One region of the Cellulomonas sp. P5_E12 genome, then DNA from elsewhere that is predicted to be linked to it. Evidence: predicted binding sites of a transcription regulator. Region 1 holds the regulator's gene; the other holds the start of a gene.

Region 1 (4,446 bases):
CCCTGTGACCAGGGAGGCCACGCATGAGCGAGAACCCCGGCGGTACCCCGCCGCGTGACGACGACCCCGCGAAGCCCGCTGAACCGGTCGTTCCCGAGACGCCGGCCGAACCGCCCGCGGCACCCGACCCCGTCGAGAAGGCCGCCCCCGTACCGCCGGCTCCCGAGCCCGAGCCCGCGCCGCCCGCAGCTCCTCCGGCACCCGAGCCCGCCCCGCCGGCTGTTCCTCCGGCACCACCCGCCCCGCCCGTCGCACCACCCGCCCCGCCCGTCGCTCCGCCTGCGCCGCCTGCTCCGCCGTCCTACGGCCAGCCGCCCGCCGGGGCATACCCGCCGCCGCCCCCGTCCGGCTACGGCCAGCCGCCCGCCGGCGCCTATCCGCCCCCTCCGGCGCCGGGCTACGGCCAGCCGCCCGCCGGGGGATACCCGCCCCAGGGCTCGCCCTACGGTCAGCCGGCTCCGGGCGCCTATCCACCTGCGGCGCCTGTCTACGGTCAGGCACCCCCGGGCGCGTACCCGCCGCCGGCCGGCGGCTACGGCCCCCCGGTCCAGGCGTCGCCCATCGGCGAGTCCTTCTCCTACGGGTGGCGGAAGTTCACGAGCCACGGCGGCCTGTTCATCGGGGCGGCGCTCGTGTGGTTCGTCGTCGCGGCCGTCGTGTTCACGGTCGTGGCGCTGATCTTCGGCGGCTTCGCCTCGCTGTTCGACCCGAACGGCCGCGGGATGGGCAGCGGCATGGGCATCGGACTGTCGTTCGGGCTGATCGTGTTCTACGCCGCGGTCGCGCTCATCGGCTACCTCATCCAGGCCGCGTTCATCCGGGCTGCGCTGACCGTGACCGAGGGCCGCGAGCTGTCCTTCGGCGACTTCTTCAAGTTCGTCGACGCCGGACCGATCGTCCTCACCGCGCTGCTGCTCACAGCGATCGGCGTGGTGCTCAACCTCATCCCGTTCTTCGGCGGGCTGGTGTCTCTCGTCGTGAACTTCCTGCTGCTGTTCACGTTCTGGTTCGTGATCGACAAGCACCTGACGCCCGTCGACGCGATCAAGGCGAGCTACCAGCTCATCACCGCGAACCTGTCGACGACGATCCTGTTCTACCTGCTCAGCCTGGTGATCCTGTTCGCCGGCGCGATCTTGTGCGGCATCGGGCTGCTCGTGGCGGTGCCCGTGGTGCTCGTCGCGACGGCGTTCCTGTTCAAGCGGTTGCTGGGCGACCCGATCGCCGCCTGACCCGACAGACGGTGCCCGGCCACCCGCGAGAGTGGCCGGGCACGGTCACGCCGTGACGAAGTCGATGAGCTCCTCCACGCGACCCAGGAGGCTCGGCTCGAGGTCGGCGTAGCTGCCCACGGAGCGCAGGATGCGCTGCCAGGCGCGGGCGACGTCGGCCTGCTCGTCGGCGGGCCAGCCCAGCTCCCGCAGGATGCCGTGCTTCCACTCCGTGCCGCGCTCGATGACCGGCCACGCGGACAGCCCCAAGCGCTCGGGGCGGACGGCCTGCCACACGTCGACGTAGGGGTGGCCGAGGACGAGCACGGAGCCGGCGGGCGTCCCCCGGACCGCCTCGGCCGCGATCCGGCTCTCCTTCGACCCGGCGACGAGGTGGTCGACGAGGACGCCGACGCGGCGGCCCGGTCCCGGGGAGAAGTCGCGGAGGGCGTCCGCGAGGTTGTCGACGCCGTCGAGGAGCTCGACCACGACACCCTCCAGCCGCAGGTCGTCACCCCAGACCTTCTCCACCAGCTCCGCGTCGTGCTTGCCCTCGACCCAGATCCGGCTGCCGCGGGCGACGCGGGCGCGGGCGTCGTGCACCGCGACCGAGCCCGACGCGGTGCGGGTGGGGCGCACGGGCGCGGCAGCGCGGACCGGGGCCGTCAGCGCCACCGGCTCGCCGTCGAGCCAGAAGCCCCGGCCCAGCGGGAAGGTGCGGGTGCGGCCGCGCCGGTCCTCGAGCACGACCACGTGCTGGCCGCCCGACTTCTCGACCCGGACGACGGCGCCGACCCATCCCGTGGTGACCTCCTCGACGACCAGGCCGGTCTCGGCGGGCTGCGGGCGGCTGGTGCGGGCGGGCCGGTGGTGCGTCGAGGCGGAGCCCCCGAGCACGTCCGAGCCGTAGCGGTCGTCGTTCACCCGGGCAGCCTAGGTGCGGGCGCGAGCGGTGCGGTCGAGGCGCGCAGCGGCCGCCCCGTGGGTGTCGGCTCCGCGGCGTAGCATTGGCACTCCCGTGCGCGGAGTGCTACCCGCTGGGACCATGGCGGCGCGACGACGAAGGAGGCGACATGAGCGAGGACCGACGGCTGGACGTGCTGCGGGCGATCGTCGAGGACTACGTCGCCACCAAGGAGCCCGTGGGCTCGCGCGCGCTGGTGGAGCGGCACTCGCTCGGCGTCTCGCCGGCCACGATCCGCAATGACATGGCCGCGCTCGAGGAGGGCGGCTACATCGCCCAGCCGCACACGTCGGCGGGTCGTGTGCCGACGGACAAGGGGTACCGGCTCTTCGTCGACCGCCTCTCCACCGTCAAGCCGCTGTCGAGCCCCGAGCGGCGTGCCATCGGCGCGTTCCTCGAGAGCGCGCAGGACCTGGACGACGTCGTGGACCGGGCGGTGCGCCTGATCGCGCAGCTGACGCAGCAGGTCGCGGTCGTGCAGTACCCGTCGCTGCGGCGCTCGGCGCTGCGGCACGTCGAGCTCGTGCCCGTCGGGGCGCGCCACCTGCTGGTCGTGCTCATCACGGACACCGGGCGGGTCGAGCAGCGCACGTTGGAGCTCGCGTCCGACCTCGACGAGTCCGTGGTCGCGCGCCTGCGGTCCCGCCTGAACGTCAGCGCGGCCGGCCGGCGCCTGTCCGAGCTCCCGGTGGCGCTCGGCGAGCTCACGGACGCGTTCGCGCCCGCCGACCAGGCGCTCGTCGAGGCCGTCATCGCGGTGGTCGAGGAGACCCTGGCGCAGGAGAGCGAGGAGCGCGTCGTGCTCGCCGGCACCGCGAACCTCGCCCGCGTCGGCGGGACCGACGTCCGGTCGATCGGCCCGGTCCTGGAGGCGCTGGAGGAGCAGGTCGTGCTCCTGCGGCTGCTCTCCGAGATGGCCGAGGACTCGGCGACGGTGTCCGTGCGCATCGGCCGGGAGAACCAGCACGACGGGCTGTTCGAGACGAGCTTCGTGACCACCGGGTACGGCGACGAGGGTGGCGGCTCGGTGGCGCGGGTCGGCTCGATCGGCCCGCTGCGGATGGACTACCCCGGCACCATGTCGGCGGTCCGCGCCGTGGCGCGCTACCTGACCCGCATCCTCGCGCAATGACCGGCACCGTGACCCGCCCGAAGACCCGCCCGATGACCTGCACGCACCTGTCCACGACAGCTGGAAGTGAGCACCCCCTCTCGTGACCGACTACTACGAGGTCCTCGGCGTCCCGCGTGACGCCAGCCCCGAGCAGATCAAGAAGGCGTACCGCAAGCTCGCGCGCGAGCACCACCCCGACGTCGCGGGCGCGGACGCCGGCTCCGAGGACACGTTCAAGGACGTGTCGCGCGCGTACGACGTCCTCGGCAACCCGGAGAAGCGCCGCGCGTACGACCTCGGCGGCGACCCGTCCTCGCCCGGCGGCGGCATGGGCGGCGGGTTCGGCTTCCAGGACATCTTCGAGACGTTCTTCGGCGCCGCGACCGGCGCCGCGGCGCAGCGGGGACCGATCCCGCGCGCCCGGCGCGGGCAGGACGCGCTCGTGCGGCTCGACCTGGACCTCGCGGACGTCACGTTCGGCGTCCACAAGGACGTGCCGGTGGACACCGCGGTCGTCTGCCCGACGTGCAGCGGCTCGTGCTGTCGGCCCGGCACGTCGCCGCGCACCTGCGAGGTGTGCGGCGGTCGGGGCTCGGTCCAGCGTGTCGCGCGGTCCTTCCTCGGGCAGGTCATGACGACGCAGCCGTGCGCCGCGTGCCACGGCTTCGGCACCGTCATCCCCGAGCCGTGCACCGAGTGCTCGGGCGAGGGCCGCGTCCGGTCGCGCCGCACGCTCAGCGTGGACGTGCCCGCGGGCGTCGACACCGGTACGCGGATCAAGCTGACCGGCCAGGGTGAGGTCGGGCCCGCCGGCGGTCCCGCCGGTGACGTCTACCTCGAGGTGCGCGAGCGCAAGAACGACACGTTCGTGCGGCGCGGCGACGACCTGCACGCGACGCTCGAGGTCCCGATGACCGCGGCGGCCCTGGGCACGGTTCTCACGCTCGACACCCTGGACGGCGCGCGCGAGGTCGACCTGCGACCGGGCACGCAGCCCGCCCAGGTCGTCACGATCAAGGGCCTCGGCGTCGGACACCTCCACGCGGCCGGGCGCGGCGACCTGCACGTCCACGTCGAGGTGCAGGTGCCGACCGCGATGGACGACGAGCAGGCCGAGCTGCTGCGCCGGCTGGCGGCCCTGCGGGGCGAGGAGCGTC
Region 2 (4,446 bases), on a different contig from region 1:
CGGCGCCACCCCGTCCAGCGTGAGCCGTCGCATCACGAGCAACCGCTCGACGTCGACGGCCGAGTAGCGGCGGTGGGCACCCGCCGAGTGCTCGGACGGACCGAGCCCGTACCGGCGGTCCCAGGTCCGCAGCGTCGCGGGGGCCACCCCGAGCCGACGTGCCACCGCGGCGACGGCCAAGGCTGGCGCCGGCGGTCCCGCCGGTTCATCGCCCTCGTGCGTCACCATGGCGCGATTCTGCCAGTCCGATGCGACTCGGACCGTTCAGGCGTGTCGCGGCGCGACACGCCGACCTGGCAGTTCATCGGCAATCGCTTCATCACCCGAATGTGCGACACGGTCTTGAACAACTTCTGGCGCGGTTGTAACGTCCTCACCAACGCGTCACCCCGTACGGAACTGCAAGAAGCGCAAGTCGTACTCGCATCCCGTGTTCACGACTTTCCCGCCGCAGCCGCCCACCAGCGGTGCGACGGAACGACTGAGGAGGAACTCATGGCCGAGATCTCGCGCCTTCCCGGACCGGTGATGGACCTGTGGGAGTGGCAGTTCGACGGCGCCTGCCGTGATGAGGACCAGGACCTCTTCTTCCACCCCGAGGGCGAGCGTGGCTCGGCCCGCCGGCGCCGCGCCGAGGCGGCCAAGGCGATCTGCGCCACGTGCCCGGTGCTCAAGGAGTGCCGCGAGCAGTCGCTCGCCGTCCGCGAGCCCTACGGCGTGTGGGGCGGCTTGTCCGAGGACGAGCGCGCCGCCATCCTCGCGCAGCGCGGCCGCGCCAGCCGGGTCGGCTGACACCCCGCACCGACGAGCAGAGCCCTCCCCACTCGGCACGACGAGAGGGGAGGGCTCTTTTCGTGCGCCGACGAACCCGCGCGGGTGAACCCCCTCGTCGACCGCCCCTCCGCACGCCACACTCGAGTGACTACTCGAAGCGGAGGACCGGGTGCGCGCACGACGGCTCGTCGCGCTGGCCGCGAGCGCCCTGGTCCTGGCCGGTTGCGGCGCGGGCGAGGACGTCCCACCCGAGAGCTTCGCCAGCCGCGCGGCGCTGCCGTCCTGCGGCGAGCTCGAGATCGCGCAGGGCGAGACCATCCCCGCCGAGGCGTGGCAGTGCCTCGACGAGGCCGACGCCCGAGCCGGAGCCGAGCTCGTCGTGACGTCCCCGACGACCGAGGGCGACCCGATCACCACGTACTTCCGGGTCGGGCCGGGCATCGACGGGCTCGAGGTGTTCACCGACAGCAGCCAGGACGCCTTCGGCGGCGACGGGCCGGCGTGGACCCACCAGGTGTGCCCCGACACCGTGACGAGCGCCGACCCCCTCGGGTGCGCCGAGGCCTGAGACGAGAGAGACCCCCACGGCAGTGCCGTGAGGGTCCGTCTCGTGCGGGGCGCGAGCGCCCCTCAGATCACTTGACGACGATCGCGAGGATGTCGCGGGCCGAGAGGATGAGGAACTCCTCGCCCGAGTACTTGACCTCGGTGCCGCCGTACTTCGAGTAGATGACCTTGTCGCCGACGGCGACGTCGAGCGGGATCCGGACACCGTTGTCGTCGACACGGCCGGGACCGACCGCCAGGACCTCGCCCTCCTGGGGCTTCTCCTTGGCGCTGTCCGGGATGACGAGACCGGAAGCGGTCGTCGTCTCTGCCTCGAGCGTCTTGACGACGATCCGGTCCTCGAGGGGCTTGATGGAGACCGACACAGCGGACCTCCCCTTCGCATGTGAGTAGTTCTCTGAGGTTCGTGCGCGCTGTCGGACCACGTCGTCGCGGGTGCCGTGATCCGGAGCGCAGCTGGCACACTCACCGGGAGAGTGCCAGCCATCACTCTAGGAAGCGGTTAGCACTCGGTCAAGGCGAGTGCCAGCGAGCCGTGCGGATCCGCCGCTGATCCGCCCCTCGGTGCGCCGCTGCGTGCGAGGATCGCGGCATGGACAGCGACGGCATCACCCAGCTGCTCAGCCCCGCGGGCTGGGCGTTGCTGTCGGCGCTGCCGCCGTACGACGAGTCGCGCACGATGGCGCTCTCCGAGCGCCTGCGCGACGACGGCATCGACCCGGCGCTCGTCGCCGCGGCCCTCACACAGTCGCGCTTGCGCGCCAAGGCCGCCGCCAAGTTCGGCACGTTCGCCGACGGGATGCTGTTCACCGCCTCGGGCCTCGAGCAGGCGACCCGCCTCACCGTCGCGGCCCACCACGCCCGCCGGTTCCGCGACGCCGGCTGCACCCTGGTCGCGGACCTCACCAGCGGGATCGGCGCCGACGCCATGGCCTTCGCGGGCATCGGCCTGCGCGTCCTGGCCACCGACGTCGACGAGGCCACGGCCGCGATCGCGACCGTGAACCTGCGGCACTTCCCCGACGCGGCGGTACGGCACGGCGACGGGCTCGCGCTGGACCTCGTGGCGGAGGGCGTCGACGGGGTCTACGCCGACCCCGCCCGCCGGACCTCCGCGGGCAGCCGCGTGTTCGACCCGGCCGCCTACGAGCCGTCGCTGGACGCGGTCCTGGCGGTCCGCGAGACGATCCCGGCGCTCGGCCTTAAGCTCGGTCCGGGCATCCCCCACGCGGCGCTGCCGCAGGACGCCCACGCCCAGTGGGTCTCGTCGGACGGCGACGTGGTCGAGGTCGGGCTCTGGTTCGGGCCGCTCGCCCCCGAGGGACCCGGCCGCTCGGCCCTGGTGCTGCGCGACGGCGATGCGCACGTGGTGGAGCAGACCTCCGACGAGCGGCCGCCGACCGGCGCGGTCGGCGGCTACCTCTACGAGCCGGACGGCGCGGTGATCCGCGCGGGGCTGGTCGGCGAGGTCGCGGCGCAGGTGCGCGGCCGGCTCGTCGACGCCTCGATCGCCTACGTGACGTCGGACGCCCTCGTGCCCGTGCCCTCCGCGACTGCCTACCGGGTGCTCGACGTGCTGCCGTTCGGCCTGAAGCGGCTCCGCACCTACCTCCGAGAGCGGGACGTGGGCAAGCTGACGATCAAGAAGCGCGGCACGGCCGTGGTCCCCGAGCAGCTGCGCCGCCAGCTCGACCTGCGGGGCAGCGCGACCGGCACGATCATCCTCACGCGCGTCGCGGGCAGCCAGCAGGTGCTCGTGGTGGAGCCCGCCTGATGGCCGCGCCGGTCCCTCTGCCGTTCGCGCGGTCGGAGCGGTCCACCGTGGGGATCGAGTGGGAGGTCGGGCTCGTCGACTCCGACTCCGGGGACCTGCGGCAGGCGGCCGAGGCGATCCTCGCGGCGGTCCGTCCGGCGGACGGTGCCGAGCACCCGCACATCACGCAGGAGCTCCTGCTCAACACCGTCGAGATCCGCTCCGGCAAGTGCCGCACGATCGCGGAGGCGACCGGCGACCTGCAGCGCGCGCTCGACGAGGTGGGAGCCGCCGCCGAGCCGCTGCGCATCGAGCTGATGGGCAGCGCCACGCACCCGTTCGCGCAGTGGGCGCAGCAGAGGGTCACCGACAAGCAGCGCTACGCCACGCTGATCGACCGCACGCAGTGGTGGGGCCGGCAGATGCTCATCTACGGCGTGCACGTGCACGTGGGCATCGAGGACCGCGACAAGGTGCTGCCGATCTCCCGGGCGATGCTCACCGTCTTCGCGCACATCCAGTCGCTGTCGGCGTCGTCCCCGTTCTGGGGCGGCAAGGACACGGGCTACGCGTCGAACAGGGCCCTGCTCTTCCAGCAGCTGCCCACGGCGGGTCTGCCGCCCGGGTTCGACCAGTGGTCGCAGCTCGAGCAGTACGTGGGCGACATGATGCACACCGGCGTGATCGACCAGTTCGACGAGATCCGGTGGGACGTGCGCCCCGCGCCCCGGTTCGGGACGCTCGAGATGCGGATCGCCGACGGCGCCTCGAACCTGCTCGAGGTCGCCGCCATCTCGGCCCTCACGCACTGCTTCGTCGAACACTTCTCGACGATGCTCGACCGCGGCGAGACCCTGCCGACGCTGCCGCCGTGGTTCGCGCAGGAGAACAAGTGGCGCTCCGCGCGGTACGGCATGGACGCGATCATCATCACGAACGCCGCCGGTGACGAGGAGCTGGTGACCGACGCCGTCGGTCGGTGGCTGCTCGACCTCGCGCCCGTGGCCGAGCGGCTCGGATGCGCCGCGGAGCTCGAGCAGGTGCGCGTCATCCTGCGCCGGGGTGCGTCTTACCAGCGCCAGCGTGCGGTCGCCCGGCGTCATGCCGGCGAGCTGGACGCCGTTGTCCGCTCTCTCGTCGCCGAGCTGAAGGCCGGTCGGCCGCTCTAGGAATTCGCTTACGCCCGCTACTTGTCAATGCCTACTACTAGGCATAGCGTCATCGGCATGGACGAGCCGCGCGACCCTCAGCTCCTCAAGGGCGTCCTCCCGATGCTCGTCCTCGCACTCCTCACCGAGCGCGAGTCGTACGGCTACGAGCTGGTCACGCGCCTGCACGAGGGCGGTCTCGAC

What was found. The regulator HrcA, encoded in region 1, represses chaperone genes, less so after heat shock. The targets are predictions, from matches to a motif close to TTNGCACTCGNNNNNNNCGAGTGCNAA.
Region 2: the regulator HrcA is predicted to act here: its motif matches at 1,844-1,870, upstream of groES (co-chaperone GroES).

The regions. Positions count from the first base shown of each region.
Region 1 covers NZ_JBFUMP010000013.1:20,903-25,348, forward strand. Annotated here, with positions in the region: gene ACXJKA_RS12185 (hypothetical protein) at 24-1,232, shown strand; gene ACXJKA_RS12190 (DUF3097 domain-containing protein) at 1,278-2,135, opposite strand; gene hrcA (heat-inducible transcriptional repressor HrcA) at 2,285-3,307, shown strand; gene dnaJ (molecular chaperone DnaJ) at 3,390-4,446, shown strand, end outside.
Region 2 covers NZ_JBFUMP010000041.1:8,153-12,598, reverse strand. Annotated here, with positions in the region: gene ACXJKA_RS19470 (MerR family transcriptional regulator) at 1-228, opposite strand, end outside; gene ACXJKA_RS19465 (WhiB family transcriptional regulator) at 496-792, shown strand; gene ACXJKA_RS19460 (hypothetical protein) at 944-1,342, shown strand; gene groES (co-chaperone GroES) at 1,410-1,706, opposite strand; gene ACXJKA_RS19450 (THUMP-like domain-containing protein) at 1,934-3,115, shown strand; gene ACXJKA_RS19445 (glutamate--cysteine ligase) at 3,115-4,263, shown strand; gene ACXJKA_RS19440 (PadR family transcriptional regulator) at 4,321-4,446, shown strand, end outside.